Regions from separate parts of the Gordonibacter sp. RACS_AR68 genome, predicted to be linked through region 2. Evidence: predicted binding sites of a transcription regulator. Region 2 holds the regulator's gene; each other region holds the start of a gene.
What was found. Region 2 encodes HrcA, which represses chaperone genes, less so after heat shock. Its sites were predicted from a motif close to TNTTAGCANNCNNNNNNNNNGNNTGCTAANA; they were not measured.

Region 1: a site for HrcA is predicted at 6,192-6,222, ahead of htpG (molecular chaperone HtpG). Genes of this name have one in related genera too.
Region 3: a site for HrcA is predicted at 6,135-6,165, ahead of groES (co-chaperone GroES). Genes of this name have one in related genera too.

Annotation. Positions count from the first base shown of each region.
Region 1 is NZ_JAIPUP010000001.1:178,464-188,966, reverse strand. It holds gene K9U15_RS00795 (N-6 DNA methylase) at 1-48, opposite strand, end outside; gene K9U15_RS00790 (site-specific DNA-methyltransferase) at 73-912, opposite strand; gene rarD (EamA family transporter RarD) at 1,235-2,302, shown strand; gene K9U15_RS00780 (DUF4177 domain-containing protein) at 2,329-2,526, opposite strand; gene K9U15_RS00775 (sodium-dependent transporter) at 2,702-4,192, shown strand; gene K9U15_RS00770 (DUF302 domain-containing protein) at 4,445-4,852, opposite strand; gene K9U15_RS00765 (SGNH/GDSL hydrolase family protein) at 5,103-6,059, shown strand; gene htpG (molecular chaperone HtpG) at 6,280-8,205, shown strand; gene K9U15_RS00755 (nitroreductase family protein) at 8,799-9,305, shown strand; gene K9U15_RS00750 (acyl-CoA dehydratase activase) at 9,432-10,503, opposite strand, start outside.
Region 2 is NZ_JAIPUP010000003.1:42,575-53,077, reverse strand. It holds gene K9U15_RS07440 (ComEC/Rec2 family competence protein) at 1-198, shown strand, start outside; gene holA (DNA polymerase III subunit delta) at 209-1,186, shown strand; gene rpsT (30S ribosomal protein S20) at 1,464-1,970, opposite strand; gene lepA (translation elongation factor 4) at 2,361-4,166, shown strand; gene K9U15_RS07420 (hypothetical protein) at 4,170-4,388, shown strand; gene K9U15_RS07415 (hypothetical protein) at 4,448-4,642, shown strand; gene K9U15_RS07410 (nitroreductase) at 4,700-5,218, shown strand; gene dusB (tRNA dihydrouridine synthase DusB) at 5,497-6,477, shown strand; gene hemW (radical SAM family heme chaperone HemW) at 6,481-7,590, shown strand; gene hrcA (heat-inducible transcriptional repressor HrcA) at 7,806-8,819, shown strand; gene dnaJ (molecular chaperone DnaJ) at 8,878-10,017, shown strand; gene K9U15_RS07385 (16S rRNA (uracil(1498)-N(3))-methyltransferase) at 10,028-10,503, shown strand, end outside.
Region 3 is NZ_JAIPUP010000006.1:76,438-86,940, forward strand. It holds gene K9U15_RS12215 (FAD-dependent oxidoreductase) at 1-20, shown strand, start outside; gene K9U15_RS12220 (FAD-dependent oxidoreductase) at 273-1,772, opposite strand; gene K9U15_RS12225 (helix-turn-helix transcriptional regulator) at 1,990-3,684, shown strand; gene K9U15_RS12230 (sensor histidine kinase) at 3,757-4,983, shown strand; gene K9U15_RS12235 (response regulator transcription factor) at 4,980-5,735, shown strand; gene groES (co-chaperone GroES) at 6,246-6,533, shown strand; gene groL (chaperonin GroEL) at 6,575-8,215, shown strand; gene K9U15_RS12250 (helix-turn-helix transcriptional regulator) at 8,453-9,676, opposite strand; gene K9U15_RS12255 (molybdopterin-dependent oxidoreductase) at 9,934-10,503, shown strand, end outside.

The DNA of each region.
Region 1 (10,503 bases), on a different contig from region 2:
CTCGATGGCGTATGACCGTTCGTTGTCATGGACGCTCTGGGCGCTCATAGGCTCAACCTCGTCCCTCGTTGCTTATGACGAGGCCGGGCAGGCGATCGCGTTTTCCTCGTCCATGCGGGACCGTGCTTCTTCGAGGCGCCGACGGCAGACTTCGATATAGTCGATGGGCTCGTTTTTGAAGCGGGCGACGCCCTCGTTCTTCTCTATGCCGATATAGCGGCGCCCCTCAAGGCAGGCGGCAACGCAGAAAGAGCCGCTTCCGCAGGCGTTGTCCAGCACGACGTCCCCCGGGTCGGTATAGGTGCGTATCAGGTACCTCCCCAGCTCAACCGGCTTCTGCGTGGGGTGGTACACGGGGCCTTCCGATTCGGCGGTCTTGAAGTAGACGATGTCCGTTGGGTAGCGGCTGCCGTCGCTCTGCACATGCTTGGGATCGAAGTCGCCGTAGCTTCCGGTCAGCTGGTTCTTGCGGACCCCTTTGTCGTACGATTCGCCTTGGGACATCTGGGGATGGTAGGTCGGCTGCGATTGGTAGAAGATGCAGATATCCTCGTACTTCCTTAGAGGCTGCTTCTTCGCGTTGAGGAAATTGGTCGCCTTCGACTTGATCCAGACCAACTTGTACTTGTACAGGTCGGCTGCATGGAGCATGAGCTTGGCGGTGAAAAGGCCGCTGCTCGTCAGGGCTATCACGCCGCGCGACTTTATCACCCTGCGGTATTCGGTGAAGAGGACATCGAGGTTGATGATGGAGTCCCATTTGTTCTGGGTGGTCCCGTAGGGCAGATCGCAGAGCACCATGTCTATCGATTCGTCGGGGATGGCCTTGATCTTCTCAAGGCAGTCGCCTTCGATGATGGTGTTGAGAAGCGGCTCAATTGAGCGGGTGTCTTCTGCTTGAACGATCCGCATGCAGTCCTCCATTCGTAGACTCACGATTATATCTCCCGTGGCTGATGTTGTGCTCCTAATCGGAGGGAAACATCAGAGGTGCAAGCTCCTGCCAGTGCGGGGTGCTGCGGCTTCACAGCGCCTCGCAACGCTGTAGCACCCCGCAGCGTCCCCGCAGCTCGGCAGCCGCTCCGCGGCGGCCTCGCAGTGCAGCGGCATCCTCGCGCCTCCGCAACCAAGGGGCATCCTGCCCTGCCAATGTCCTCGCTGGTTGAAAAGCGTGGGCGGGTGCGAAGGAGCGGGGGTATAATGCTGCGGATCGATCGAGGGCAAGGAGCGTGTTTTGAGCGAGCAGGTGGCTACGGCAGGTTTGGACGAAGGCGTAGGAGAAGGCGCGAACGGGGACGGTCGGCGGACCGACCGCACGGGGTTCCTCCAGGGTCTCGGATGCTACCTTCTGTGGGGCGTCATGCCCGTGTACTGGAAACTGCTGTCGGCGGTTCCCGCGTTCGAGGTGCTGGCGTGGCGCATGGTGTGGTCGTGCGCGGCGGTGGTGGCGCTGTGCGTGCTGGTCAAGCGGACGCGCTTTCTCTACCTGTTCCGCGACCCGCGCGCGGTGCGCACGTTTCTGGCTTCGGGGCTCATCGTCTCGTGCAACTGGGGCGTATACATCTGGGCCGCCAACAGCGGGCATCTGCTGCAGACGAGCATTGGGTACTACCTGTGCCCGCTGTTCACTATCGTGCTTGGGATGGTGTTCTTCAAGGAGCGGCTGACGCCCATGCAGACGGTGGCCACGGTGCTGGCGGCGCTCGGCGTGGGGTACTTCATCGTGGCGAACGGCGGCGACATCTGGATTGCCTTCGCGCTGGCGCTCACGTTCAGCGTGTACGGCGCGGTGAAGAAGAAGGGCGGCTACCCGGCGCTGCCCGGCATGGCGTTCGAGTCGCTGCTCACGGGGCTTATCGGCGCGGTGGCCCTGATCGTGGGCGCGGCCGCTCCGTGGATCTGGCAGCTCGTGCCCGCCACGCCCGACCCGATGGCCGTCACCGGCCCGGTGGCCGACATGGCGCTGCTCGCCGGTTGCGGCGTGCTCACGGCCATCCCGCTGCTGCTGTTCTCGGCGGCGGCCAACCGCATCTCGCTCACGGTGATCGGCTTCATCCAGTACGTCAGCCCCACCATCGCGCTTGTGCTGGCGGTGGCCTTCTTCGGCGAGCAGTTCACCATGGCGCACGGCATCTGCTTCGCGCTCATCTGGGCGGGTATCGCTGCTATTGGCGTTGAAGCCGCATGGGCGGGCAGGCGGAAGCGAGCGGCAGAGGCCGCGCCGCCCGTACCCGCCGCCGTGTCCTCGCCGAACCCGTCGTCCGCAGCCATGTTCACCGACGCGCCCCCTGCCGAGCGCTAGCCGGCTTGTCGGGGGTCGCGCCTCCCCTACGCGTCTTTCTCGAAGACCAGGTCGATTTTGCGTATACGGGCGTTGCTGTCGACTTCGGTGATGATGGAGCCGACGTGGCGGTAGCCGCGCGCCGCGTAATCATCGATGATCTCGCGGTGTTCCGAGATGCCGAATCCAACCATGATTACTTCACGCTTCTTGTAGTCGACGCTCACGTACTCGTACTCCCTCACGGCGCACCCCTTTCGGTCGACTCGCCTCGGGGCATATCTTAGAGCCTGCTGCGCTAAGCCGCAAGGACGCGCAAAAGACAGGCAACGTGCGCGCTCCGCCGACCTGTTTGCTGTACAATTGCAACGTTTTGCCGTGGGGGCAATATCGTACAAGACTTTTTCGGAGGGGTGTGGCATGGCCGAGGCCAACCAACCAAACAGAGGCGGAGCGACGAGCGGGGCCGTGCGGGGGAGTAGAGCGGCCGAGCTCGGATCAGACGTCGCCAAGCGCGAGCGGTTCGGCTCGCGTCTGGGCTTCATCCTGATATCCGCGGGATGCGCCATCGGCCTGGGCAACGTATGGCGCTTTCCCTATATCACGGGCGAGTACGGCGGCGCGGCGTTCGTGCTCATGTACCTCGTGTTCCTCGTCATCCTGGGCCTTCCCGTCATGGTCATGGAGTTCGCCGTGGGCCGTGCCAGCCAGAAGAGCTCGGCGGTGGCGTTCGACACGCTGCAGCCTTCGCGGAAGTGGCACTGGTTCTCATGGTGGGGCTACATCGGGTGCATGGTGCTCATGATGTTCTACACCACGGTGGGCGGCTGGATGCTGTCGTTCGTGGTGAAGATGGGCACGGGCGCGTTCAACGGCCTGGACAGCGCGGGCGTCGGCGCCGTGTTCAACGACATGCTGGCGAACCCCACCGAGCTGGTCGGCTGGATGCTCGTGGTCATCGTGCTGGGCTTCCTCGTGTGCAGCCTGGGCTTGCAGAAGGGCGTCGAGCGCATCACGAAGGTGATGATGATCTGCCTCTTGGGCATCATGGCGGTGCTCGTGGTGCGTGCGGCCACGCTGCCGGGCGGTCTCGAGGGCCTCAAGTTCTACCTTATCCCCGACTTCGGCAAGCTGTTCGCCGGCACCACGACCGCCGAACAATGGGCAACGTTCGGCGACGCGGTGTACGCGGCTATGGGCCAAGCGTTCTTCACGCTGTCGCTGGGCATCTCGGCCATGGAGATCTTCGGCAGCTACATCGGCAAGGAGCGCTCGCTCACCGGCGAGGCGCTGCGCATCTGCGGCCTCGACACTGCCGTGGCACTCGTGGCGGGCCTCATCATCTTCCCCGCGTGCTTCGCGTTCGCCGTGCAGCCCGACAGCGGCCCGGGGCTCGTGTTCGTCACGCTGCCCAGTGTGTTCAACCAGATGCCGATGGGGCAGCTGTGGGGCGCGCTGTTCTTCGTGTTCATGAGCTTTGCCGCGCTGTCCACCATCATCGCGGTGTTCGAGAATCTCATCAGCTGGTCGATGGACAAGTGGGGTTGGACGCGCAAGACCGCCGTCGCGCGCACGGCCATCATCGTGACGGTGCTCAGCCTGCCGTGCGCCCTCGGGTTCAACGTGCTGGCTGGCGTGCAGATTCCGGCTATCGGCGACATCCAGTCCATCGAGGACTTCATCGTGTCGAACAACCTGCTGCCGCTGGGCAGTCTGTTCTACGTGCTGTTCTGCGTGACGAAGGGCGGCTGGGGCTGGGATAACTTCCTGGCCGAGGCCGACACCGGCAAGGGCATCCGCTTCCCGCGCTGGTCGAAGCTGTGGCTGAAGTTCGGCATACCCGCGCTCATCTTGGTGATCTTCGTGATGGGCTACGTGCCGAAGATCACCGTGTGGCTGGGGATGGCGTAGGTCGAGACGACGGTTTTTGCACAGTAATCACCGGATTATTGCATCGGGGCCTTTCGGAGCGCTCTTTTTTCGGAAGCAGAGCAACAGCGACATGGGGAAATGTTCGCAAGTCTTCACGGGCGGGATGCGAAGAGCGAATTGCCAGTGTCGAAGATGCAATAATCGGTGAAAAGCGTGCAGATTGGCGTGCGCGTCGGGCTCAAGGCAGCATCGTCGCCGCAATCTCGGTGGGCACGGTCGGCGCAACCGGGCCTATCGGTTGCTCGCGGCTTGGCCGGCCAAGGTTTCCAGGAGCTGCTGCATCTTCGCGATGACGGGCAGGTCGCCCAGGCCATAGCGGGCGGCAAGCTCCTTCATCTGGGGGAACGCGATCTGCGTGCGGCCCGCCTCGTCTTCCCAGATGGAGATGCGCAGGGGAAGCTCGATCGCTATGCGCTGGTCGGCTTGCATGAGCGCGGTGCCAACTTGGGGCGAGCCGAACACCACGACCGTGGTGGGTCGCAGGTCGAGGCCCGCTCCTTCGGCGTTCTGCGCGTGGTCGAACGTGGCGAACACGGGGATGGACCGCGCCGCCAGCTCGTCTGTGAGGCGGCGGACCGTCTCGTCTACGGGCAGGCTCCCTACGGTCAGGTGCAGGTTGCGAGATTCCGGTTGGCCCATGGAAACTCCTTCGATGGCTGCGGTTGGAGGCGCGGTTGCGGCGGCGGCAGTTGCGTCGGTCGCAGCTGCCTCGGCGATCGCGCGGCGGTGCAGCTCCACCATAGCGCGCTCCTGCGCGCTTGCGCCCGGTTAGCGCAGTTTGTCCGGAAACGGTTGCCTGGGCACCGTGGGCGCCGGGCTCGAGAGCCTTATAATGCGTGATGGTTGTTGGACGGGCGCTCAGCGCCCGAGGACGAGGGAGTTCGAGATCATGGCCGAGGCGATGGCGGGAAAGCGACGGTTCTCCATTCTGGGCGATTCCATCAGCACGTTCGAGGGATGCAACCCGACGGGCTTCCGCGTGTTCTACGAGGGCGAGCGCTGCGCTGCCACGGGCGTGCGCGAGGCGCGCGACACGTGGTGGGCGCAGGTGGTCGACGCGCTGGGCGGCGAGCTTCTGGCGAACGGGTCGTTCTCGGGCAGCATGGTGGAGGGCGCGGGCTTCCCGGCCGGCGACAGCGCGGAGCGCGTCGCGGCCCTCGCGCGCGACGGGCAGGCCCCCGATGCGGTCCTCGTGTTCATGGGCATCAACGACTACGGCTGGGGCGGCGCCGACGCGCAGGCGGCCGGACGGGGCAACGCGCTGCCGGCCTGCCTGGACGTCGACGCGCTCGGCGAGCAGCGCGAGCCCGGTCTGGCCGCCTCCGATGCGGTCGAGCGGTTCGGAGCTGCGTACGGGTCGATGCTCGCGCGCCTGCGCACGGCCTACCCGCAGGCCGAGGTGTGGTGCTGCACGCTCTGCCCCGGTCGCGTGGTCGGCCGCGACGGCTCCACGTTCGCCTACCGCCTGCGCGGCGTGCCCTTCGACGCATACAACGACGCCATCCGCGCCGCCGCCCGCGCACACGGCTGCCGCGTGGCCGATGTGCGCGCACTCGGTCGCGACTACGAGGCCTTGGACGGCACGCATCCCACGGCACGGGGCATGCGCCAATTCGCAGGGTTGATGTTGCGCGCGATGGAGGCTGCGGACAACGCCGCGGGCTCGGCGCTGGGCGGCAGCTCGGCGTTGGGCGTCGTCGCGCTCCCCGGCGTCGCCGCGCTGCGCGCCGCCGCCCACGACGCCCCGCCCTCGGCCGAGCGCTGCTCGGAGCCTTCCTGCATAGGCTGCCCCCATGCCGCCTCCACCGGCGGCAAGTGGCTGCTTGTCTGCGAACGGGGGATATGAGGGCGCTTGCCCTGCGGAGCGCTTCACAGGGCGGATCAGCAGTCTCTCGGCGGTATTCCTCTGCCGCTTAGGCGTTGTTTGGAATTGCCGCCCACCCTCCTTGACATCGCCCCGCGTCGTACTAAAATCTCGTTTTAGCACTCGAAGGCTTGGACTGCTAGCACACAGGGCAGTCCGACCGCTTGACGAAGGAACGTACCCGAAAGGAAGCGACGCCGCCATGCGCAAGTTCAAAACAGAGAGCAAGAAGCTGCTCGACCTCATGATCAACTCCATCTACACGAACCGCGAGATATTCCTGCGCGAGCTCGTCTCGAACGCGTCGGACGCGGTGGACAAGCTCTACTTCAAGAGCCTCACCGACAAGTCCATCGAGCTCTCCAAGGACGAGCTTGCCATCCAGGTGAGCTTCGACAAGGACGCCCGCACCGTCACCGTGAGCGACAGCGGCATCGGCATGACGAAGGACGAGCTCGACCGCAACCTGGGCACCATCGCGCACTCGGACTCCATGGCGTTCAAGATGGAGAACGACGAGGTGCAGGGCGACGACGTGGACATCATAGGCCAGTTCGGCGTGGGCTTCTACTCCTCGTTCATGGTGGGCAAGAGCGTGCGCGTGGTGTCGAAGGCCTACGGCAGCGACGAGGCCTGGGCCTGGGAGAGCGACGGCGTGGAGGGCTACACCATCGAGCCGGCCGAGCGCGCCGAGCACGGCACCGACGTCATCATCACGCTCAAGGACAACACCGACGAGGACTCCTACGACGGCTACCTGTCCGAGTACGGCCTAAAAGACCTGGTCAAGCGCTACAGCAACTACGTGCGCTACCCCATCCGCATGGAGGTGACGAAGTCGCGCGAGCTGCCCAAGCCCGAAGATGCCGGCGACGACTACGTGCCGCAGTTCGAGAACTACCAGGAGCTCGACACGGTGAACTCCATGATCCCCATCTGGAAGCGCCGCAAGTCCGAGGTCGACCAGGAGGAGTACAACGAGTTCTACAAGACCGACTTCCACGACTTCGCCGACCCGGCCCGCACCATCTCCGTGCACGCGGAGGGCGCGCTGTCCTACGACGCGCTGCTGTTCGTGCCGAGCCGCGCGCCGTTCGACCTGTACAGCCGCGACTACCAGAAGGGCCTCGCGCTCTACAGCTCCAACGTGCTTATCATGGAGAAGTGCGAGGAGCTGCTGCCCGACTACTACAACTTCGTGCACGGCGTGGTGGACAGCCAGGACCTGCAGCTGAACATCAGCCGCGAGACGCTGCAGCACAACAGCCAGCTGCGCGCCATCGCCAAGAAGATCGAGAAGAAGATCACGTCGGACCTCGAGGACATGCGCGACAACGACCGCGAAGGCTACGAGGCGTTCTTCGAGAACTTCGGCCGCGGTCTGAAGTACGGCATCTACGCCAGCTACGGCTCGCAGAAGGACACGCTGGCCGACTTGCTGCTGTACTACTCCGCGAAGCAGGACAAGCTGGTCACGCTGGCCGAGTACTTCGAGGCCATGCCCGAGGACCAGCCGGCCATCTACTACGCCGCCGGCGATTCGGTAGAGCGCCTGAACAAGATGCCCATCGTGAAGACGGTGCTGGGCAAGGGGTACGACGTGCTGCTGTGCACGCAGGACGTGGACGAGTTCTGCTTCACCGCCATGCGCGACTACGGTGCGAACGAGGACGGCGAGGGCGCGAAGGAGCTCAAGAACGTGGCGTCCGGCGACCTCGACTTCGCCACCGAGGATGAGAAGAAGGAAGCCGAAGAGGCCACGAAGGAGAACGAGGACCTGTTCAAGGCGCTGAAGGACGCGCTCGGCAACGAGGTGACGAAGGTGGCCGTGTCCGCGCGCCTCACCGACGCGCCTGCGTGCGTGACCACCGAGGGCCCCGTGTCGCTGGAGATGGAGCGCGTGCTGTCGAAGGGCCCCGAGGGCCCCGACGGCGTGAAGTCGCAGCGCGTGCTGGAGCTGAATGCCAAGCACCCGGTGTTCGACACGCTGAAGGCCGCCCACGAGGCCGGTGACGCCGACAAGGTGCGCCTCTACGCCGACCTGCTGTACAACCAGGCGCTGCTGGTTGAGGGCATGCCCATCGACGATCCGGTCGCTTTCGCCCAGAACGTCGCGAAGCTGATGTAATCAGGTTCCGACGGCCTGCCGGCCGCCGGAACGACTCGACGCTGCGAAGCCCCCTGGCACCCGATCTTGCCGCGATCCCGGAGGTTCGCGTACCGAAGTACGCTTCACCTCCGCGATCCCGCCAATCTCGGGCACCAGGGGGCTTCTCGCTGACTTACTACGCCAACCTGCACGGCCATTTTCGCGCCTCCGGCGCGAAGGGGCGCCCTGCGGGCGCCCCGGCTGCGGACGCTCCGGCTCCTACCTGCGAGCTCCTTCTCGCGCTGGCGCATGAGCGTGTGGCCGCTGCGCGCCCGCACGGGCAACCTGCGCGGCAGTTATGCGCCCTCCGGGCGCATGGGCGGGCAGCTGCGCTTCCCGCCCATGCCACCTGCACGGTTGTTCTCGCGCTGGCGCGCGAGGGGCGCGGCTCCTGCGGAGCGCACCCGTATTCGCGCTCCGCGCGAACGGATGTTTCACGTGAAACATCCGAGGGAAGGCGCGCCTCGCCCTCCTTTGTTATCGACTTGTTTCCCGTTCTCGCACGTGCCGCGCGCTACTGTGCGGAAAGCGCTATCATCGGCGCATGACGAAGCCGAGCGCTAGGAGGACCCATGGCAGATGTGATTTTCAAACGGGCGAGCGTGCGAAGGTTCACGGACGATCCGATGACCGATGACGAGGTACGCGCCCTGCTGCGCGCGGGCATGGCAGCACCTTCGGGTGGCAACCAGCAGCCGTGGGAGTTCTATGTGGCCCGCGACCGGGCCACGTTGCAGCTGCTGTCCGAGGCCAGCCCCTATGCGAAACCGGCGGCCGGCGCTGCTTGCGCCATCGTGCCGTGCATGCGCACGGAGGGCCTGCGCTTTCCCGAGATCGCCGTGCAGGACATGAGCGCCTGCGTGGAGAACATCCTGCTGGAGGCCGTCGACCTTGGCTTCGGCGCCGTGTGGATGGGCATCGCGCCTGAGCCGGAGCGCATGGCCGCCGTGTCCGAGATCGTGGGTGCGCCGGCGGGGCTGGAGCCGTTTGCCGTCATCGCGTTGGGCTATCCGGAGTCCGAGCCACGCGCCAAGGGCAAGGACCGCTATGCCGAGGACCGTGTGCACTGGTTGAGCTAAACGAGGCGGCGTAGGCAGGCGAAGGCATGTGCCGTGCGTGCCGTGGATGCCATGTCCTGCGGAGGCGGCATCGATGATGAAACTTTGCAAATTTCGAAAATTTTCTTTCAGAATTTGCGAAATCCACTATCCCGCCCGCACGGCTCCTTGGTCGCAGCGGTTGCCCCAGGAGTCGATGAGCTGCTCGTCGCGGTAGACGCAGATGATCTCGCAGTGGTTCGCGCACTTGGCGCACTCGATCTCGCGCGTCTTGAACGCGAAGTCTCCTACGGCTTGGAAGTCGAACGCCTCGCAGTCGGCGGTGCGCGAGGATGCGCCCGCGCCCGTCGACCCCGCGCCGGCCTCCGCCGCACTCGCCTCGGCGGCCAGCAGTGCCACGCCGAACGCGCCCATCAGGTGGCCGTCGGGGTCCACGAGCACGTCCATCCCCAGCATATCCTCGAACGCGCGCACCACGCCCACGTTCTTGCTCACGCCGCCCTGGAACACCACGGGCGCGACGATCTTCTTGCCCTTGCCCACGTTGTTCAGGTAGTTCGACGCCACCGCGCGGCAGAGCCCCGCGATAATGTCCTCGCGCGCGTAGCCCACCTGTATCTTGTGCACCAGGTCGCTCTCGGCGAACACGGTGCAGCGCGCCGCGATGTTGGCCGGCCGCTTCGATGCCAGCGCGATCTCCCCGAACTCCTCCACCTCCACGCCCAGCCGCGCCGCCTGGCTCGACAGGAACGCGCCCGTGCCGGCCGCGCACAGCGTGTTCATGGCGTAGTCCACGGCTATGCCGTTCTCCACGCAGATGATCTTCGAGTCCTGCCCGCCTATCTCCAGGATGGTGCGCACGTCCGGATGCAGGTACGTCGTGCCCACGGCGTGCGCGGTGATCTCGTTCTTCACCACGGCCGCGCCCAGCATGGCCCCCACGAGGCGCCGTGCGCTTCCGGTGGTGCCCACGGCGCGCACGCGCATGGTCGCATGGTCGATCTGCGCGCCCAGGTCGGCCACCACCCGCCGCGCCGCATCCGTCGGGTTGCCCTCCGTCCACAGGTACGACCGCGCCACGATGGCGCGGTCGGCGTCCACGATGACGCCCTTCGTGGAGATGGACCCTATGTCTATTCCCAGGAAGCATTCCGCTCGCCCTGGCGGGACGAGCGGAATGCCCGACGCTGCGGTGCCCTCCGGCGCCGAACCTTGCCGC
Region 2 (10,503 bases):
ACGCCGGAGCTGGCAGCCGCGCTCTCCCCGCGCATCGCGCTGGTGAGCGTGGGGGCGGGGAACCGCTACGGCCATCCCGCCGACAAGACGCTGAGGGAGTTGGCCGACGCCGGGGCGCAGGTGTGGCGTACCGACGAGGCGGGGGATGTTTCATGCAAATCCACCGCGCAGGGCATCGCGGTCGCGGCGCTGCGGTAGAATGCGGGGCATGCCGACGAACAAGAAACAAGAAGCGCCGCTTTTGCCCGTCTACCTAATCGTGGGGGAGGACGCGCTCAAGCGCGACACCGTGATGAAGCGCCTGCGCGCCCGCCTGGCCGCGCTGGGCGATCTGTCGTTCAATGCCGACGAGTTCAATGGAGAGACTGCCCTCGGCGGCGACATCGTGGCGGCCTGCAACACCGTGCCGTTCGCCAGCCCCGTGCGCCTCGTGGAGGTGCGCGGGGCCGACAAGCTGAAGAAGGCGGACGCCGAGGCCCTCGTGTCGTACCTGTCATCGCCGAGCGAGTCCACCGTGCTCGCTCTCGTTGCCGAGAAGCTGGCGAAGAACACGCGCCTGCACAAGGCCGTGGCCGCCCACGGCAAGACGGCCGTCATCGACTGCGCCCCGCTCAAGCGCAACGAGCTGCCGAAGACGGTGCGGGCCATGGCCGTGGGCCACGGCGTCACGCTCACGGAGGGGGCTGCGCGCGCACTGGTGGATCTGGTAGGCGAGAACACCGTCCATCTGGACAGCGAGCTCAAGAAGATCGCGCTGGCGCACCGCGGGACCGATGCGGTGAACGAGCATGAGATCATGGGGCTGGTGGCGCGGACGGCCGAAGTAAAGCCCTGGGAGTTCGTGGACGCATTCGCCGCCCGCGACGTCCGCAAGTGCCTGCTTTTGCTGGGACGCATGGAGTCCGTGTCGCCCCACGCCCTGCTGGCCATGTGCACGACGCGCCTGCGCGAGCTCGTGTGCGCCCGCGCCCTGGCCGACCGCGGCAACCCGCGCGGCGTGGCCGCCGCCCTCAAGATGCCCGACTGGCGCTGCAAGAGCCACGCCGCCTGGGCCCGCGGCTTCACCGCCGCCGAGCTGCGCCATGCCATCGTCTCGGCACGCGACACCGAGCGCGCCATGAAGAGCGGCGCGGATGCGCAGGCCGCCTTCCTCGACTGGGTGCTGGAGGTAACGGCGGGGAGGTAGGGAAGGCGCGCGGCATCCCTCAAGAGCGCGGAGGGCGTGCGTGACTCGCGATGCGCGCCCGTGCCGGTTCGCGACGCATGCGGCGCGCGAATCGCGCCATCCGACGTCCAGCCCTCTGCTTCGCCGCGCCATGGAAAAGGCCGCCGTCCGTTCCGCCCCGCATCCGCGAACGCACCGGGGATTTCGATCCCCAAATACCGAGGAAGCCCCCGTTTCACCGGGAGCTTCCTCTTCCTTGATATGCGGACGGATCGCGGGCGATCCTGGTGCATCGAGCCTATTCGGCGGCCTCTTCGGCAGCGGCGGCCTCGGCCTCGGCCTTGGCGGCCTCCTCGGCTTCCTTGGCCTTGCGCTTCTGGGCGGCGGCCTCTTCCTTCAGCGTCTTCTCGCGGCGCTTCGCCTTCTCGTCGGAGGCGGCCTTCATGGCTGCCAGGCGCTCGGCCTTGGCCGCGGCCTTCTTGGAGCCGGTCTTCTGCTGCTCCTTCTTGGCCGGCTTCACGTAGGCGGCGCGGTCGGCGTCGGTCACGACATCCTTGATGAGCAGCATGATGCCGCTCTTGCGGTTCGCGGCCTGGTTCTTGTGGATGACGCCCTTCGAGGCGGCACGGTCCATGAGACGGCAGGCGGCGAGCGCGGCGGCGTAGGCCTCGGCGCCGTTGCCGGCGGCCACGGCGTCCTTCACGCGGCGGGTCGCGGTCTTGAGCTCGCTCTTCACCGCGCGGTTGCGCATGCGGGACTTCTCGTTGGTGATGATGCGCTTCTTCTGGCTTTTGATGTTCGCCATGTGGTTCGTTCCTCCAAAAAAATCGTTTGCCTTGTCTTGCGATACGAATCGCGCTGCGCCTCCAGCGATACGGGCGGGCGATGCCCTCCGCGTGGCCGCAAGGTGGCCGATTGCCTCGCAACAAGGCCCCGGAGGAGCCTCCCGCGCCAGGCGCGGGCGTTGGCGATGCGATGGAAACAGGCGGGATTTCTCTGTTTCGCAGACCAATCGGTCACCAGCGAGGACGAATCCGTAATGCAGCCACGTCTGCAGATTTGGCGATAAGATCATCGCACGCACGTATCGCTGGATACACAATGCGATAGAATACCAAACGTTGACCCTGTTTTCATGGGGAAATTCCCGAAAACACGTTTTTCGCCCGTGCACCGCCCGAAGAAGAAAGCTACTATGACCACCGATCCGAACCTCATCCGCAACTTCTCCATCATCGCGCACATCGACCACGGCAAGTCCACGCTCTCGGACCGCATCCTGGAGCTCACGGGCACCGTGGCGCAGCGCGACATGCAGGAGCAGCTGCTCGACACCATGGACATCGAGCGCGAGCGCGGCATCACCATCAAGAGCCAGGCCGTGCGCGTGGACTACACGGCCGACGACGGCCAGACCTACCAGTTCAACCTCATCGACACGCCGGGCCACGTGGACTTCACCTACGAGGTGAGCCGCAGCCTGGCCGCATGCGAGGGCGCCGTGCTCGTGGTGGACGCCACGCAGGGCGTCGAGGCGCAGACGGTGGCCAACGCCATGATGGCCATGAACGCGAACCTGGAGATCATCCCGCTCATCAACAAGATCGACCTGCCCGCCGCCGAGCCCGACCGCGTACGCGAGGAGATAGAGGAGGGCCTCGCCATCCCCGCCGACGACGCGGTGCTCGCCTCCGGCAAGACCGGCGCGGGCGTGCACGATCTGCTCGAGGCCGTGGTGTACAACATCCCCGCGCCCGAGGGCGATCCGGGCGCGCCGCTGCGCGCGCTCATCTTCGACTCGTACTTCGACCCCTACCGCGGCGTGGTGGCGCTCATCCGCGTGGTGGACGGCTCGCTCAAGAAGGGCGATAAGGTGCTTATGATGGCCACCGGCACCGAGGTGCTCGTGGAGGAGGTAGGCGCGCGCCGCCCGGCGGAGACGGCCATGCCCGAGCTCTCGGTGGGCGAGGTGGGCTACCTGGTCACGGGCCTCAAGGACGTGCGCCAGGTGAAGGTGGGCGACACGATCACCGCCGTGCGCGGCGGCGTGGAGGAGCCGCTGCCCGGCTACCGCGACGCCAAGCCCATGGTGTTCACCGGCCTGTTCCCCATCGACGGCGACCAGTACGAGCCGCTCAAGGAGGCGCTGGAGAAGCTCTCGCTCAACGACCCGGCGCTCGCCTGGGAGCCGGAGAAGTCCCATGCGCTCGGCTTCGGCTTCCGCGTGGGCTTCCTGGGGCTGCTCCACATGGAGGTCATCAAGGAGCGCCTCGAGCGCGAGTTCGGCCTGGACCTGCTGGCCACCGCGCCCTCCGTGGAGTACCACGTGTACCGCGCCGGCGGCGAGATGATCAGCCTGCACTCGCCGCAGGAGATGCCCGACCCCGGCGAGATCGAGCGCATCGAGGAGCCCTACCTCAAGGCGAAGATCCTCATCCCGCCCGACTACGTGGGCGCGGTCATGGAGCTCACCACGGCGCGGCGCGGCACGTTCGTCACCATGAACTACCTGTCGCCCACCACGGTGGAGATGATCTGGGAGATCCCGCTGTCGGAGCTCATCATGGACTACTTCGACAAGCTGAAGTCCAACACGAAGGGCTACGCGAGCCTCGACTACGACTTCGACGGCTACAAGCCCTCCAAGCTGGTGAAGCTGGACATCCTGCTGTCGGGCAAGCCGGTGGACGCGCTGTCGTTCATCATCCACAAGGACAAGGCCTACGACCGCGGCCGCGTGCTCACGGAGAAGCTGCGCGGCATCATCCCGCGCCAGATGTTCGAGGTGCCCATCCAGGCCGCCATCGGCGGGCGCGTGCTGGCCCGCGAGACGGTGAAGGCGAAGCGAAAAGATGTGCTGGCGAAGTGCTACGGCGGCGACATCAGCCGCAAGCGCAAGCTCCTGGAGAAGCAGAAGGCCGGCAAGAAGCGCATGAAGAACATCGGCAACGTGGAAGTGCCGCAGGAGGCGTTCATGGCCATTTTGAAGGTGGACGATTAGCCTATGGATCGAGCTGTTCTCGCAATCTGCATCATCGCCATCGCAGTCCTTTCTGCGCTCGCGGTGCATCTGTTTTACAGGCAGCGGGGCAAGGCGCTCCCCAACGACCTGGGCAGTTTGGACGATGAGGGCTGGGGCTTGCTGAAGCGCCGTGTAGTCGGCTCGGTGGCTTTGGCGGCCGTTGCTGTGTTGGTAGGCTTCGTGTTGGCAAGGGTTCTCTGAGCAACGGCATTGGTGGTTCGGGGCGGCGTCCCCGCTTTGCGACTGATAGGTGCGAGAACATGGGCAAGAACGAAGAGTTCGACTGGTTGGACGATCCGTTCGACGAGAAGAAGGCCGCGCGCGAGCAGGTGCGGGCCTCCACGTCGGGCGGCACGAAAATGGCGCTCGGCTGCGGCTGCCTGCTGGCCGTGGCGGGCGTCGTGGTGCTGCTGGTATTCGCAGGCGTCAGCATGATCGACCTGCTGGCTGCCTAGCGCCGGGACGTGCATGCGCCCGGCCGTCCTCGAACCGACATGAGAAGGAGGAACCCGGTGAGAACGAACCCGGTCATAGAGAACATCCTGTCCCGCCGTTCCGTGCGCGCGTTTCGGGACGAGCCCGTCGCGCGCGAGGACCTGGAGGCCATCGTTGCATGCGGGCAGTGGGCGCCCTCGGCGATGAACCGCCAGGAGTGGACGTTCGTGGTGGTTGGCGACCGCGAACGCGTCGCGCGCCTGGCCGAGGTAATCCGCGTCGCGCTCGCTCGCGACGCCTACGACATGTACGGCCCCGCGGCCATCGTGATCGTGGCGCACGAGAAGGGCGCCCCGTTCGGCCGCGAGGACGACGGCTGCGCGATGCAGGGCATGATGCTGGCCGCCCACAGCCTGGGCCTGGGCAGCGTGTGGATCAACCAGCTGCAGGGCATCTGCGACGAGCCCGCCGTGCGCGCGGAGCTCGACGCGCTCGGCGTGCCGGCCACGGCCGAGGTGCATGGCGTGTGCGCCCTCGGCCACGCCGCCGCCGAGGGAACGGCGCACGACCGCAAGAGCCGCGTGGTGTGGGCGTAGCGCGCCGGCTGCCATTCCGGGGCGGGTTGCGCCGCCGAAGCCGCAAGGCCGCGCGCGACGCTTTCTCGCAAGGGCGACGGTGCCGGGAGCATGCCGCGCCCGAACGCCCTTCCTGCCAAAAAACGCGCGGTTTGGCAATCGAGAAGCGCGTTTCGAAGCGTGCTCGCTACAGGATACCGCTATAATCCCAGGTCGGTTTTTTCGACGATGGATCGCAATTGCCAAACCGCGCGTTTTTCGACATGCCGTGACGAAAACGCGGGCAAAGGAAGCAGGATATGCACGAGTTCTTCCAAAAGCACCGCCTTCTCCTCGCGCCCATGGCGGGCGTGAGCGACGAGGCGTTCCGAGCGCTCTGCCGCGAGCAGGGAGCCGACCTCGCCTTCACCGAGATGGTCTCGGCGAAGGGGCTCTCCTACGCCAACGAGAAGACGCGCCATCTACTGCACCTCGCGCCCGGCGAGGACCAGGTGGCCGTGCAGCTGTTCGGCCACGAGCCGGACACCATGGCCGCGCAGGCCGCCTGGATCGAGGACGAGATGGGGGAGTCGCTGGCGTACCTCGACATCAACATGGGCTGCCCTGCGCGCAAGATCGTGTCGAAGGGCGACGGCTCGGCGCTCATGCGCGACCCTGGGCTGGCCGCCGCCATCGTGCGCGCCGTGCGCTCGGCCGTGTCGCATCCCGTGACGGCGAAGTTCCGCCGCGGCTGGGCCCTGGGCGAGGAGACGGCGCCGGACTTCGCACGCCGCATGGAGGACGCGGGCGCGTGCGCCGTCGCGGTGCACGGCCGCTTCGCCGAGCAGCTCTACCGCGGCAGCGCCGACTGGGGCGTCGTCGCGCGCGTGAAGGAGGCCGTGGGCGTGCCCGTCATCGGCAACGGCGACGTTCGCACGGGCGTCGACGCCGTGGCGCTCACGGCGCGCACCGGCTGCGACGCGGTGATGATCGCCCGCGGCGCCGAGGGCAACCCCTGGGTGTTCGCCCAGGCGAAGGCCGCGCTCGCGGGCGCGGCCGAGCCGCCGGCCCCCGGCGCCCGCGAGCGCATCGCCATGGCCCGCCGCCACGCGCGGCTGCTCTCGCAGCGGGAGGGGAAGAACATCGTGCGCATGCGCAAGCACGCCATGTGGTACCTCGCGGGCCTGCCGGGCGCCGCCGCGGCGCGCGCGAGGATCAACGCCTGCGTGTCCGTCGAGGACTTCGACCGCGTGTTCGACGAGCTGCTCGCCTTGCTGGGCGAGCATGAACAGGAGGGCTAGACCATGCCGCACGACCCTTATCGCGCCCTGTACCTCCACCTTCCGTTCTGCGTGAGGCGGTGCGGGTACTGCGACTTCGCCACCTCGGCCGTCCCGGCCGACGCGCCGGAGATCGACGCGTACGTGGAGGACCTCTGCCTGCAGATACGCCGCAAGGCGAAGGAGGGCGAGCTCGGGGCGCTCGAGACGGTGTACGCGGGCGGCGGGACGCCGAGCCACATCGGCCTGGCGCGGCTGTCCATGCTGCTGTACACGCTGTCGCTGTCGATGCACCTGACGCCCGAGGTGGAGTGCACGATGGAGGCGAACCCGGAGAGCCTGACCGAGCGCATGGTGCGCGACGTGTGGGCGCTCGGGGTGAACCGCCTGTCCATCGGCGTGCAGAGCTTCGACGACGACGTGCTGCGCACGCTCGGGCGCGCCCATTCGGCCGACGACGCGCGCCGCGCCATCGAGGCGGCGCATACGCGCTTCGAGAACGTGAGCGTGGACCTCATGTGCGGCATCCCCGGCCAGAGCGCCGGGAGCTTCGAGGCAAGCGTGCGCGAGGCGGCGGCGCTCGGCGCGGCGCACGTGAGCGTGTACCCGCTGACCATCGAGGCGCACACGCCCTTCGATGCCGCCGTGCTCGCCGGCGAGCTGGAAGAGCCCGACGACGACGTGGAGGCCGCGCACATGGAGATCGCCGCGCGCGTGCTGGCCGAGGCCGGCTACGAGCGCTACGAGGTGGCGAGCTACGCCCGCCCCGGCTTCGCGTGCCGCCACAACATCGCGTACTGGACGGGCGTGCCGTACCTGGGGCTCGGCCGCTCGGCGGCCACGATGACCCAGAACGCGGAGCGCCGCATGCGCGTGCAGGACGGGCGGGTGACCGACGACTTGGATGCGCGCGGCATGGCCGCCGAGGACCTGATGCTGGGCATGCGCATGACCTGCGGCGTGTCCGACGAGCAGGTGGCGTGCGCCGCCGTCCTGCTGCCCGACGCCCCCGCCGTGCTCGCAGAATTGGAGGGGGAGGGCCTCGTCGTGCACGAAGGCGGGCGCTGGCGCCCCACCGATCGCGGCTGGCTGTGCGGCAACGAGCTGTACGGAAGGCTGTTCGACCTGGCGTAGGGCCTTCGCCGGCGACCCTTCCCCGCGCTCCTCCCGGCCGCCCGGCTCCGCCCATATGCACATTTCCTTCGCTTTTCTTAGCACTCTCTTGCATCGGCTGCTAAAATAGGTGCTCGGCGCCGACTCGTCAGAGCGGCGCTGCCGCGGGTGCGTGCCGAAAGCCGGCTCGGGCGCGCGGCGGAGACCGGTCAAGCGAGAGAGGAAGGTGGAGAGGCGTGCTATCCGATCGCAGGCAGCGGGTGCTGGCCGCGCTCATCGAGGAATACGTCGCGTGCGCCCTGCCGGTGGGCTCGCGCACGCTCACGGAGCGCTACCAACTGGGCGTGAGCCCGGCCACCGTGCGCAACGAGCTGTCGGTGCTCGAGGACGGCGGCTACATCACGCAGCCGCACACCTCGGCCGGGCGCATCCCCACCGACCACGGCTACCGCGCGTTCGTGGACAACCTGCTTGCCACCGACCTCGCGGGCGAGGACGAGCGCTACCGCCCCGTCGTGGACGAGCTGCGCCGCAGCGCGAGCGAGCTCGACGCGCTGCTCGAGCAGACGTCGTCGGCCCTCACGCGCATCACCGATTGCCTCTCCATCGTGTTGGCGCCGTCGGTTCTGAACCTGCATATCAAGCAGCTCTCGTTCATCTCGCTCAACGCGTACCGCGCGCTCGTGGTGCTCGTCACCGAGGACGGCCAGGTGTTCAACCGCCAGATGGAGTTCGCCGAGGAGGTGTCCTCGGACGACCTGGCGCGCGTGCAGGCGTTTCTGGGCGACGTGTTCACGGGCAAGTCGCTCCAGCAGATCGAGGACGGCCTGGGCCAGGGCATGGCCGAGGCGTTCCGCGACCCGCTCGTGCGCATGGCGCTCGACGAGGTGCTGTCGTGTTTGCAGGAGAGCGAGCTGTCGCGCGCCCATCGGCTGGGCGTGAGCTCGCTTCTGACGAAGCCCGAGTTCAGCCAGTCGCAGGCGCTGCTGCCCGTCATGCAGGTGCTCGAGGACGACACGGTCATGCTGCACATCCTGGACGACGCCGTGCGGCAGGGCGACGGCACGCCCAGCGTGCGCATCGGGCGCGAGAACGACGCGGCGGAGCTGGCCGGCGTGTCCGTGGTGGCCAGCCGCTACGGGCGCGGGGAGTCGGCCGGCGTCGTGGCCGTCATCGGGCCCACGCGCATGGACTATTCGAAGGTATTGCGGGCGGTGCGCATCGCGAGCGCGGCGCTTCAGGACGTATAGGGCTTGCACGGCGCCCGCACGAGGGGCGCCGTCAAACGAGGAAGGTACTGCAAGAGCAATGGCCAAGGATCTGTACGAGGTTCTGGGCGTTTCCAAGAACGCCACGGAGGACGAGATCAAGAAGGCGTTCCGACGCCGCGCGCGCGAGCTTCACCCCGACGTGAACAAGGCGCCCGACGCCGAGGACCAGTTCAAGGAGCTGAACGAGGCGTACGACGTGCTGAGCGACCCCGGCAAGCGCGCCCAGTACGACCGCTTCGGCACCATACCGGGCGCGGCGGGCGGCGGCAACCCCTACGGGGGCGGCGGCTACGTGGACTTCGAGGACCTGTTCGGCGGCGGCTTCGGCATGGGCGACATCTTCAGCTCGTTCTTCGGCGGGGCCGCGGGCGGGCGCCAGCAGCAGCGCCGCGAGGGCCGCGACATGGGCGTGGGCCTGCGCGTCACGCTGGAGGAGGTGGCCGCGGGCGCCAAGAAGGAGATCGTCTACGACCGCCTGGCGCCGTGCCCCGACTGCGACGGCTCGGGCCTCGGCCCCGACGGGCGCGAGATCACCTGCCCCGACTGCGGCGGCCAGGGCCGCGTGGTCTCGGTGCAGCACACGTTCCTCGGCGACATGCAGACGGCCACCACGTGCAAGACCTGCAACGGCACGGGCCGCTCGGTGGAGAACCCGTGTCCGGAATGCGAGGGCCAGGGCCGCGTGCCCGACCGCCAGCGCGTGACCGTGGAGGTGCCGGTGGGCATCCGCGACTCGCAGCAGCTGCGCCTGTCCGGGTTCGGCGAGGCGGGCATGCAGGGCGCGGCGCCCGGCGACCTCATCGTCACGGTGCGCATCCAGCCGCACGAGTTCTTCGAGCGCGACGGCGATCACCTGCACGCGCGGGCGAACGTGTCCATCGTGCAGGCCTCCCTCGGAGCCGAGATCGAGATCGACGGCATCTTCGAGGGCGAGAAGGTGCAGGTGCGCATACCCGAGGGCTGCCAGAACGAGCAGGTGGTGCGCGTGAAGGGCTTCGGCATGCCGAAGTTCCGCAGCGACGCGCGCGGCGACATGTTCGTGCACGTGAACGTGGTGGTGCCCAAGAAGCTCACGAAGAGGCAGCGCGAGCTCTTGGAGCAGCTGGCCGAGGAGTTGGGCGAGGACGTCTCCGACGAGCGCACGCCCCTGCAGAAGCTGCGCGACGCCTTCAACTAGCGGGCGAGCGATGTCCCTTCAGCATTTCTACCTCGACGAGCAGGTGCTCGCCGACGAGGTTGGCGAGTCGTTCCCGCTGCGCCTCGCGGCGGACGACGCGAGGCATGCGCGCGTGCTTCGGCTGGCGCCGGGCGAGCGCATCGCGGTGGTGGATGCCGCGCAGGACTACTTCGCCTGCGAGATCGTGTCCTTCGACGGCGAGGTGCCCCTCGTGCGCATCGCGCAGCGCTTCGAGCGCGCGGACGCAGGCCCGTCGGTGACGCTCGTGCAAGGCCTGGCCAAGGGCGACAAGATGGAGACGGTGATCCGCCACGCCACCGAGCTGGGCGTGGCGGCGTTTGTGTCGCTGGCATGCGAGCGCTCCGTCGTGCGGCTCGACGCGAAGAAGGCGGCGGCGAAGGCCGGGCGCTGGCGCGCCATCGCGAAGAGCGCGGCCATGCAGTCGGGGCAGCCGGCCGTGCCCGAGGTGCGGGAGCCGGCGGGCCT
Region 3 (10,503 bases), on a different contig from region 2:
AGGGGGATGCGGGGAAGTAGCTTTCGGCTCGAAGGATGGTCGCGACCGCGGCGGGGAGGCCTGCGGCTCGGGCAGTCCTGGGCTCGCACGAACAGCCCGCTGGGCTGTTCGGCTCGTGCGGAACTCGCTGCAGGCCTCCCCGCCGCGGTCGCGACCTCGCCTTTGCCGAAGACGAGCAAGGGCGCCTCGTTCGGTCGGCAGGTAGAGAGAGGGCGGGGCCCCGGCCGGAACGGCCGGGGCCCCGCTTGGGGAGGGGTGGAGGGTCGCCTCGTTTACGCCTTCAGCGCCTCGACGACGGCCTTGCCGCTGACCAGGCCGCTGCCGGCGTTGGGGGAGAGGTCGCTGCCGCTGTCGGCGACGGTGGAGCCGCAGCAGTACACGTTGGGGATGGGGTTGCCGTCCTTGTCCGTGAGCTGGCTGTCCGTGGTGATCTTCATGCCGCCGTGCGTCTTATAGCGGAAGGGGAAGTGCTTCATGGCATAGTAGGGCGCGGCGAGCGACTTCAGGAACAGCTTCTTGCCGAACTCGGTGTCCTCGCCGGCGGCCACCATGGCGTCGTACTTCTCGAACGTCTCCTTGAGCGTGCCGGCAGGCACGTCCATGGCCGCGGCCAGCTCGTCGAGCGAGCCGCACGGGCCCACGAGGCGGTCGGGGCTGCCTTTCATGTTCAGCTCGACGTTCCACTTCTGACTGCCGTTGATGGTCTGGTCGTCGAAGATGGTCCACCAGTAGCCCAGCTCGAGCTCGGCGGCCTTGTCGGGCGAGTCGTGGCTCTGGTCCTCCTTGATGAAGCGGCGGCCCTGCGGCGTCACCTGCACCTGTGGCGAGAAGTAGCCCCACACCGTGACCTGGGCCAGGTCGCTCATGCGGTTGGCCTCCATGTCCATGTGCGTGTACACGCCGCCCAGCGCCCGGCACATCTGGTGGCCTTCGCCCATGGAGTGCACGGTGAGCGGCCCGAGGCGCTGCTGGCTGGGCAGGTAGGCGGACACCATCTCCTGGTTGCACGAGAAGCCGCCCGTGGCCACGATGATCTTCTGCGCCTTGATGTCGACGGGCTTGTTGTTCTTCTCGTCGTTGAAGCGCACGCCGATGGGGGTGCCCTCGCCGTCCACGATGAAGTTCGTAGCGCGCAGGTTCAGCTTGTACGTGGCGCCCTTCTCCTCCAGGCCCTTCTGCAGCGGCGTGAGCACGGCCTGCATGTCGCCGATGCCGTTGCCGGGCAGCAGCATGGACGTGGGCGCGCCCGTGTCCATGTAGTCGGTGATGGGCTGGAACACCGCGCCGTAGTCGGATGCCACGCGGTCGGCCCATTCGGTCTGATAGACGTAGACGTTGTGCTTGTAGTCCATGTCATCGGTCTCGCCCTTCTTTTCCAGAATGGGAGCGTAGGCCTGCCACTTCGTCTCCGGGTCGCCCTCGATGCCGGCGTCCTTCTGCATCTTGGAGCCCGCCACGTTCATGACGCCGCAGGCGATGAAGCTCTCGCCGCCCACGCGGTCGAGCTTGTCTACGAGCATGACCTTGTGGCCCGCCTCCACCGGGTCCATGGCCGCCGACATGCCGGCGATGCCCGTGCCCAGGATGAGCACGTCGGTCTCCTCGGTGAAGTTGACGGGCGCGGTGCCCACCACGGCGTCGCCCTCGCTCGCGCTGCCGCCCTTGCCGCCGCCGTTGGGCGCGCAGCCGGCCAGCGCGCCGCCAGCCACGAGCACGGCACCCGAAGCCACGGCTGCCTTGAGGAAGTTGCGTCGGTTCATGCTGCTCTCCATAATAATCCTCCCTGTTCCCTCTGCTTGTCCGCCTTGCGCCGGTCGTTGCCGGGCGCAAGGCGGAATCCCTGTCGATCGTCCTCGCGACGATGCCCCCACTCTAGGTCCGCGGGCCGCCCCCGTCACCGTCCGTTTCGGGCTATATTGCCTTCTGCTGCCGTTATCCTGCGGTTTCGCCTCTCGCACGTGCAGGCGTTTCCGGTATCATGGGCGCATGATGAATGCGGGGAGGGGAAAGCGCGCCGCAGGGCACGCGTCGAGCGCAGAGGGGTCGGGGCGCGCAGCGCCGGCCGCTTCGCCGCGCGCGGTGGACCCGCGGCTGTTCTCGCTCGTGGTGATCGTGGGCTACGGGCTGTTCCGTGGCGTGAACGCCAACTCCTACCTGTCGGCGTTCGCCTCGGTGGAGGCGCCGTTCCTGTTCGTCCCCGACCTGTTCTTCAACGTGGTGGTGGCCTGCTCGGTGGTCGTGTGCTCGGTCACCGTCATCGCGCTGGTGCTGCGCGGGCGGCTGGGCCCGCTGTCCATGCCCTACGTGGCGCCCGCGGCGCTGTTCGTGGCGGCGAGCCTGTGCGCCCTGTTCGGCGTTTTCTCATGGATGCCATCCGATCTGGCGCTCATCGTGCCGGGCGTGCTGCTCGGGGCGGCGTCGGTCATGCTGTCGCTCGTGTGGGTGGAGGTGCTGGCCTGCCAGGAGCCGCGCGCCATCGTCACGCAGATCGCGCTCAGCATGCTGGTGAACATGGTGACGTCGTCGGTGCTCTCGGGTCTGTCCGGCGGCGCGCGGGCGGCTGCGAGCTGTGCGGCCCTGGTCGTCATGGTGCTGTGCGCGCGGTACGTGCGGCGCGCGTTGCGCACGGGTGCGGCGGGCGCGAGGGCAGGCGGCGCGGTCGTGACGATGGCGGTGGGAAAAGGCGCGGCGGGCGATTGCGCGGGCAAGGCGGCGCGCGGGCATCTGAAGGCCGCGCCGCGCGGATCGTACCGCGACGCGTTCTTGGAGCTGGGAGACTCGCTCGTTGCGTTCTGCGTCATGGAGGCCGTGATCGGGCTGCTCAACAGCTTCATGCTGGCCGGGTCCGTCACGTTCGCCGGGTCGGGCTCGGTGTCGGGGGTGGGCATGCTCATCGGCATCTTGGCGTTCTGCGTCGTCGTGTTCGTGGTGCAGCGCATCCCGCGGGTGTCCACGGCGTTCCGCGTGCTCATGCCCATCATCGCCTCGCTCTTGGTGTTCCTGCCGTTTCTGGGCGAGCAGTTCAACCTCTTCTTCAGCACGGTGCTCTTGGGCGGCTACTACTTCATCGCGCTGCTCATCACGTATGTGGTGGCCGAGACGGCGCACGTGCGGAACCTGTCGCCCTACGTTCTCATGGGGGCGGCCGCGTGCCTTGCGCGCGTCTGCCTGGCCGCGGCGCTCTTGGGCGGGTACGCCATCGGCTCGCTGCCGGGCGGCCTGTTCGGCGAGAGCGAGCACCTCATGCGCTACCTGGTGGTCATCATGGCCGTGATCTACGCGCTGTCGCTGGCGGCCGTGCTCGTGTCGCGCGACCGGCGCCGCCGACGGCGCGGCGATGCGGATGCGGCGGGCTCGGTTTCGGCGCCGGCGGGTGCGGCCGTGGCGGCGCCTGCCCCGGCCATCGCGGCGGCCGAGGGCGATGACGCATTCGATGCGCGATGCGCGGCCGTGGCCGCAGCGGGCAACCTCACCGAGCGCGAGGCGGAGATCATGCGCTATCTGGCGCGCGGCCGCACGAAAGCTCATATCGCCGGCGTGCTGTACGTCAGCGAGAACACCGTGCGCAGCCATGTGCGCAATATCTATGCCAAGCTCGAGGTCCACACCCGCCAGCAGCTCATCGACCTCGTGGAGGAAGAGCGCGGCGCGGACGGCGGCGGCGAGGCTCCCGGCTCCCGGTAGGCGCGTTCGGATACTCCAATTACCTCGGTTGGTGTATGGCGCGGCGGGGCCGGGTCGCGTACCATGGCAGACATGGAGAACTTCCTTGTGAACAACCGCCCGATGGCGCCCAAGGACTGGGCGGTCGACGTCGCCGTGATGCTGGCGGCGTTCCTGTTCGGCTGCGGGCAGCTCATGCTCACGGCTTCGTCCATCGTGATCCCCGACCTGGAGTTGCGCCAGTACCTGGGCATCGTGAACGTCGTGCCCGACACGTCGGTGTTCGTGGCGCTGGCGCTGACCACGCTGCCGCTCGCGGCGCGGAGGCGGTTCCCATGGCCCGTGTTCCTGTTCGTGCTCATCACGTTCCTGGGGCTGCAGAGCGCGTTCCGCGGCTTCTCGCTCACGGTGGTGGGCCCCGTGGTGGCGCTGTACACCATCGCCTGCGAGCGCGGGCGCACGGAGGCCGCCGTCGCCGTCGCCCTGGCCGTGGCGGGCGTGCTGTTCGCCGACGCGCCCTCGCGCACGGCGAGCCTCGCCTTCTTCACGCGCTTCCAGAACGTCGCGCTCCTGGCGGCTGCGGCGCTCGCGGGCTACGCATACCGCACGCACCGCGCCTACGTGGCGGAGACGGAGCGGCGCGCGCTCGAGGCGGAGCGCTCGCGCGAGGAGGAGGCGGCCCGGCGCGTGGAGGAGGAGCGCGTGCGCATAGCCCGCGAGGTGCACGACATTACGGCGCACTCGCTCTCCGCGGTGAGCATCCAGGCGGCCGCGGCCGAGCGCCTGGTCGACCGCGACCCGGCGGCGGCAAAGCTCGCAATCGCCGCTGCGCGCACGACGGCGAAGGACGCCCTCGAGGAGATCCGCGGCATGATAGGCGTGCTGCGAGCCGGCGACCCCGCGGCCGAGACGGAACCCACGGCCGGCACCGAGCGCCTGGACGACCTCGCTGCCTACTTGCGCCGTGCCGGCGTGGACGTGGCGCTGGATGCGGGCGGGTACGACCGCGCCGCCGTGCCGGCGTTCGTGGACGTGGCACTGTACGGCATCGCCCGCGAGGCCGCGACGAACATCGTGCGGCACGCCGGCGCGCATGCGGCGACGATACGCCTGGCTACGGGGCCGACAGGCGCGAACCTGTCGGTAGAGGACGACGGCAGGGGCGCGGCGGCCGAGACGGACGGGCGCGGCCACGGCATTGCGGGAATGGCCGAGCGCGTGGGGCTTCTGGGCGGCACGTTCGCAGCCGGCCCGCGCCCGCGCGGCGGGTTCCGCGTGGAGGCGCGCATTCCCCTGGGAGCGGAGAAGGAGGCGTCATGATCGAGAGGCATCTGCGAGAGGCGCGCTCGGCGGCGGGGGAGGTGCCGGTCCGCTCGGCGGGCGAGCGTCCTCTGCGCTTAGTGGTGGCCGACGACCAGGACCTCGTGCGCAGCGGGTTCCGCCTGATCCTGTCCTCGTACGACGGCTTCTCCATCGTGGGGGAGGCGCGCGACGGCGAGGAGGCCGTGGAGCTCGCTCGCCGCCTCGTGCCCGACGTGGTCCTCATGGACATCCGCATGCCGCACCTGAACGGCATCGAGGCCACCCGCGCCATCACGGGCGATCCGGCGCTCGCCGACGTGCGCGTGCTCATCCTCACCACGTTCGACATCGACGAGTACGTCTACGACGCGCTCGCGGCCGGGGCGGGCGGCTTTCTGTTGAAGGACGCCGAGCCCGACGACATCGCCGCCGCCGTGCGCGTGGTGGCGGCCGGCGACGCGCTCATCCAGCCCTCGGTGATGCGGCGCCTGGTGGAGACGTTCGTGCGCATGCGCCCTGCGGCCGGTGCCGGCGTGGCCGCAGGGGAAGGCGGCAGCGCGTTCTCCGCGCTCACCGAGCGCGAGCGCGAGATACTGGTACAGGTGGCCCGCGGCATGACGAACGACGAGATAGGCGCCGAGCTGTTCATCTCGCCCGCCACGGTGAAGACGCACCTCGCCCGCATCATGGCGAAGCTGGGCGCCCACGACCGCGCACAGCTGGTGGTGAGGGCGTACGAGGGCGGCCTCGTGAGGCCGGGCGAGCGCTAGCATCGGTCACGGCGCGGCGGCATGTGCGGCCGCGCCCGTCGGTCGGCGATTGCACCGCAGCGCCGCGAAGCGATCGTGCTGCCGCCTCGCGTCCGCTTCGCAACCCCGCCCGCGCCGCCTCGTTCGCGCTGCAGAATCGTCCTGCTCCCGCTCCCGCCGCCCTGCAAGCGCCGCCCGCGTCTGTGCTGCAGCGCTACGCCGCGCCCCTTCGCAACCCCGCCCGCGCCGTCCCGCGCCCGCCTCGCCGGCCACTCCCCAGACCGTTTTTGTGCAAAAGCACAAAAACTTTCAGGAGTCCATCGAACGAATTGTGGCGATTATGCAAAACCTCAGTCAAGGGCACTGAGATTTCCTCAATTTTGCTTGCATTCGCTAACGAGGCTGCTATGATAACGCAATGTTTAGCACTCGTTACCCATGAGTGCTAGCAGTCACCGCAACGGAGTGGTTAAATAGCAAACGTGCTACAACCAGTTTCGGACAAGAGACGGACGAAAGGAAGGCTACGTTATGAACTTGAAACCATTGGGTGATCGCGTCATCATCAAGCAGGACGAGGCTGAGGAGACGACGGCATCCGGTCTGTATCTCGCTACCGAAGCGAAGGAGAAGCCCCAGACGGGCACCGTCCTGGCCGTGGGCGAGGGCAAGCTCGACAAGGACGGCAAGCTCATTCCCGTGCCGGTCAAGGAAGGCGACAAGGTCCTGTACGGCAAGTACGGCGGAACCGAGATCACCGTCGACGGCGAGGACGTCATGATCCTGCGCGCCGACGACCTGTACGCGGTGTTCGCGTAAACCGAAGCAACCCAAGCTAACGCTGAAAGGATAGGCACACTATGGCTAAAGAGATCAAGTTCGAGGCCGACGCGCGCAGCGCGCTCGCGGCCGGCGTCAACAAGCTGTCCAACGCCGTCAAGGTGACGCTCGGCCCCAAGGGCCGCTACGTGGCGCTCGAGAAGTCCTACGGCGCCCCCACCATCACGAACGACGGCGTGACCGTGGCCAAGGAAGTGGAGCTGGAGGACCCGATCGAGAACATGGGCGCCCAGCTGGTCCGCGAGGTTGCCGTGAAGACGAACGACGTGGCCGGCGACGGCACCACCACCGCAACGCTGCTGGCCGACGTCATCGTGTCCGAGGGCCTGCGCAACGTGACGGCCGGCGCCGACGCGCTGGGCATCCGCCGCGGCATCCAGAAGGCCACCGACGCCATCGTCGACGCCATCAAGGCCGACGCGACGCCCGTGTCCACCAAGGAGCAGATCGCGAACGTCGGCACCATCTCCGCCGGCGACGCCGAGATCGGCGAGAAGATCGCCGAGGCCATGGACGCAGTGGGCAACGACGGCGCCATCTCCGTGGAGGAGAACGCCGCCTCGTTCGACTTGGAGCTCGACATCGTCGAGGGCATGCAGTACGACCGCGGCTACATCTCGCCGTACATGGCCACCGACATGGAGAAGATGGAAGCCGTCCTCTCCGACCCCTACATCCTGCTCACCGACCAGAAGATCACCAGCATCCAGGACATGGTCCCGCTGCTGGAGGAGGTCATGCGCTCCGGCCGCCCGCTGTTCATCGTTGCCGAGGACGTGGAGGGCGAGGCCCTGGCCACCATCCTGCTGAACAAGCTGCGCGGCACGTTCAACTGCGTCGCCATCAAGGCCCCCGGCTTCGGCGACCGCCGCAAGCGCATCCTGGAGGACATCGCAGCCGTCACGGGCGCGCAGGTCATCGACAAGGACTTCGGCATGACCATGGCCGACGCCACCATCGACATGATGGGCCACGCCAAGACGGTCAAGGTCACGAAGGACACCGCCCTCATCGTGGACGGCGCCGGCGACAAGAAGAACATCGAGGACCGCATCCACCAGATCCGCGCCGAGCTCGAGCGCGTCGACTCCGACTTCGACCGCGAGAAGCTGCAGGAGCGCCTGGCGAAGCTGTCCGGCGGCGTGGCCGTGCTCAAGGTGGGCGCCGCGACCGAGTCCGAGCTCAAGGAGAAGAAGTCCCGCATCGAGGACGCCCTGCAGGCGACCCGCGCGGCCGTGGAAGAGGGCATCGTCGCCGGCGGCGGCGTGGCGCTCGTGGACGCGCTGCCCGCGCTCGACAACATCGCGTCGGTCGACAAGGACGAGGAAGTCGGCGTGGCCATCATCCGCAAGGCGCTGGAGGCCCCGATGCGCGCCATCGCCCAGAACGCGGGCTTCGAGGGCAGCGTCGTGGTGGAGCGCGTGAAGGGCATGGGCAAGGGCGAAGGCCTGAACTGCGCCAACGGCGAGTACGGCAACATGATCGAAATGGGCGTGAACGACCCCGTCAAGGTCACGCGCACCGCGCTGCAGTCCGCTGCCTCCGTGGCGGCCCTCATCCTCATCACCGAGGCCACCATCAACGACATCCCGAAGGACCCGGATCCGGCGGCCCTGGCTGCCATGGCCGGTGCCGGCGGCGGTATGGGCGGCATGATGTAAGACCCCCCCGGTTCCGGCAGCCGCCCGGCCGCCGGAACCACCTGAGACGCTGTGGGCGCTTACGCGCCCGGCCAGCGTATCCCTAACTCGGAGAACGGGGCGGCCGATGGGCCGCCCCGCTTCGTTTTCTGGCCGGTGCGTTGCTCTTCACGCCAGCTGCCGGGTCGCTTATCGCTTGGGTGCCGAGGCCAACTTCCGAACGGTCGCGAGCGCGCCTAATTTAGAGCAATCAGCTGCTCAGCGCTTCCTGCTCTCCACCAGGTCGATGAGCTCTTGGAGCGAGTGGATGCCTAACTTCTTGTAGATGTTCAGCATGTGGCTCTTCACCGTGTGGTTCGAGATGACGAGCGTCTTCTCGATGTAGGCCGCGTTGCGGCCCTTGGCTAGCAGCACGAACACCTCCTGCTCGCGCTGCGTGAGTCCGAACTCGTCGGCCACGGCCGAGCAGGCGACCTTCCATACGCCGCCGGCGTGGTCGAGCTCGTCCTGGCCGTGCGTGCGCTTCAGGTCGCGCGCGACCCAGATACGGTCCGAACTCAGGCCGTACACCGTGACGATAATGACCACCAGCACCGATGCCACAGTGGGTACGGTGGCATCGGTGCCGCCCGCTGGTCTTTGCAGCGCCAGCCAGCCGAGCAGCGCACCGAGCGCGAGCGTGACGGCGAACAGACCCAGCACCCCGCCTGGCATCCATGCGGGCAGGGCGAACGTTTCGCGCAGGTCGAGCGCCATGCGCGCCATGAGATAGAAGAACAACCCCGCTCCCAGTGCAAACACGCCGAAAGCCACGCCGGCCAGCTCCGGCTGCAGCAGAAACATGAGGCCGGCGACCACGGTCACGAGCGAGGTTCGGGTGATGACGTCGATGCAGTGCGACTCCGAGCCGAGCGAGCCCAGCACGCCCACGGCCGCGCCCGCGCAGGCAAGCCCTGCAGCGAGCCCTGCCTGTGCGGCCTGCCCGGCAAGCCACGTGCTGTGGAACGAGACCATGAGTCCGAATGCGGCGCCGTAGACGGCGGCGTACGCGAGCAGGTACGCGAGTGGCTTCGCTAGCAGCTCCAAGGCGTAGCCGCTCGCCGGTGCCGGAATCCGCCTTACGGCACGTCCCTTCGCGAGCGCCCAAAGGAGGGTGGCGGCACCCGTGCCGAGCACGACGACGGGGAACGCAAGACTGCCCTCGGGCAGCGCGAGGCCGAAGGCGGCCGCGAGCCCTGCAGCCGCAAGGGAGAAGGGTGCGAGCGCGTCGGCGCGCGCAACGCCGTCACGCTGGACGACGAAGGTCCACGCGAAGAGCAGCGCGAGCGCGAGAGCCCCAGCTAAAAGCGCACGCGGGTCGCCCGTCGTGGCACCGTGCAGTAGCGACGAGGCGCCTGCCGCAACCGCGCAGCCGCATCCGAGCGCCGTGGGCATCCAGAGTCCGCCCGTCGGCAGAAGCGTTTTGAACGACATGCCGCCCATGTGCCCTCATCGCCTTTCCCCTGTAGGCTTGCAGGCTCCCAGTTTACCATGCTCCCGCCTTCGCGCGAGCCGGCGTGCGTCCGGACAGGACTCCCAATACCTGCGGAAACGTCAATATCAGACCGCTGGTGTGAGAAGGTTTTGCCCATTCCGGGTGTCCTGGCTGGGGCGTTTTCCGGCACGGTGCCGCACACTCGGATCCAAGGCGACGATCGTTCCGGTCGGTTCGCACGGGCATATCAAGAAGGAGGTTCTGCATGGAGACGAAGAGAACCCGTACTGTGTGCACGGGATGCCATCAGCGTTGTGGCGCCGTCGTGTACGCGGAGGGGAACCGCATCGTCCGCATCGAGGGGGATCCGGACAGTCCGTACTCCAAGGGGGCGTTCTGCGGCAGCGGCATCACGCAGCGCTTCATCCACGAGGATGCGAAGCGCGTGGCGAAGCCGCTCAGGCGCGCAGGTGCGCGCGGCGAGGGCAAGTGGGAGGAGATCGGCTGGGACGAGGCGCTTGACTTGCTGGAGAGCAACACGAAACGTATCCGTGAGGAGTACGGCCCCGAGGCTATCGTGGTGTCGCAGGGCACCAGCCGCACGTCGAACGACTGGGGCCAGCGTCTGAAGGCCACCATCGGCAACAAAGGCTGGGGCCTGTCGCCTCTGCACGTGTGCCTCATCCCCAACATCATGCCACACGCGCTCACGCTGGGAGCCGGTCAGATGCAGGGCGCTGACGTGGCCAACGCCAAGACCATCGTGCTGTGGGGCATCAGCGCCGTCTCCATCCTGTCCGAGATCAAGGACATCCAGAAGAACCGCGACGAGAAC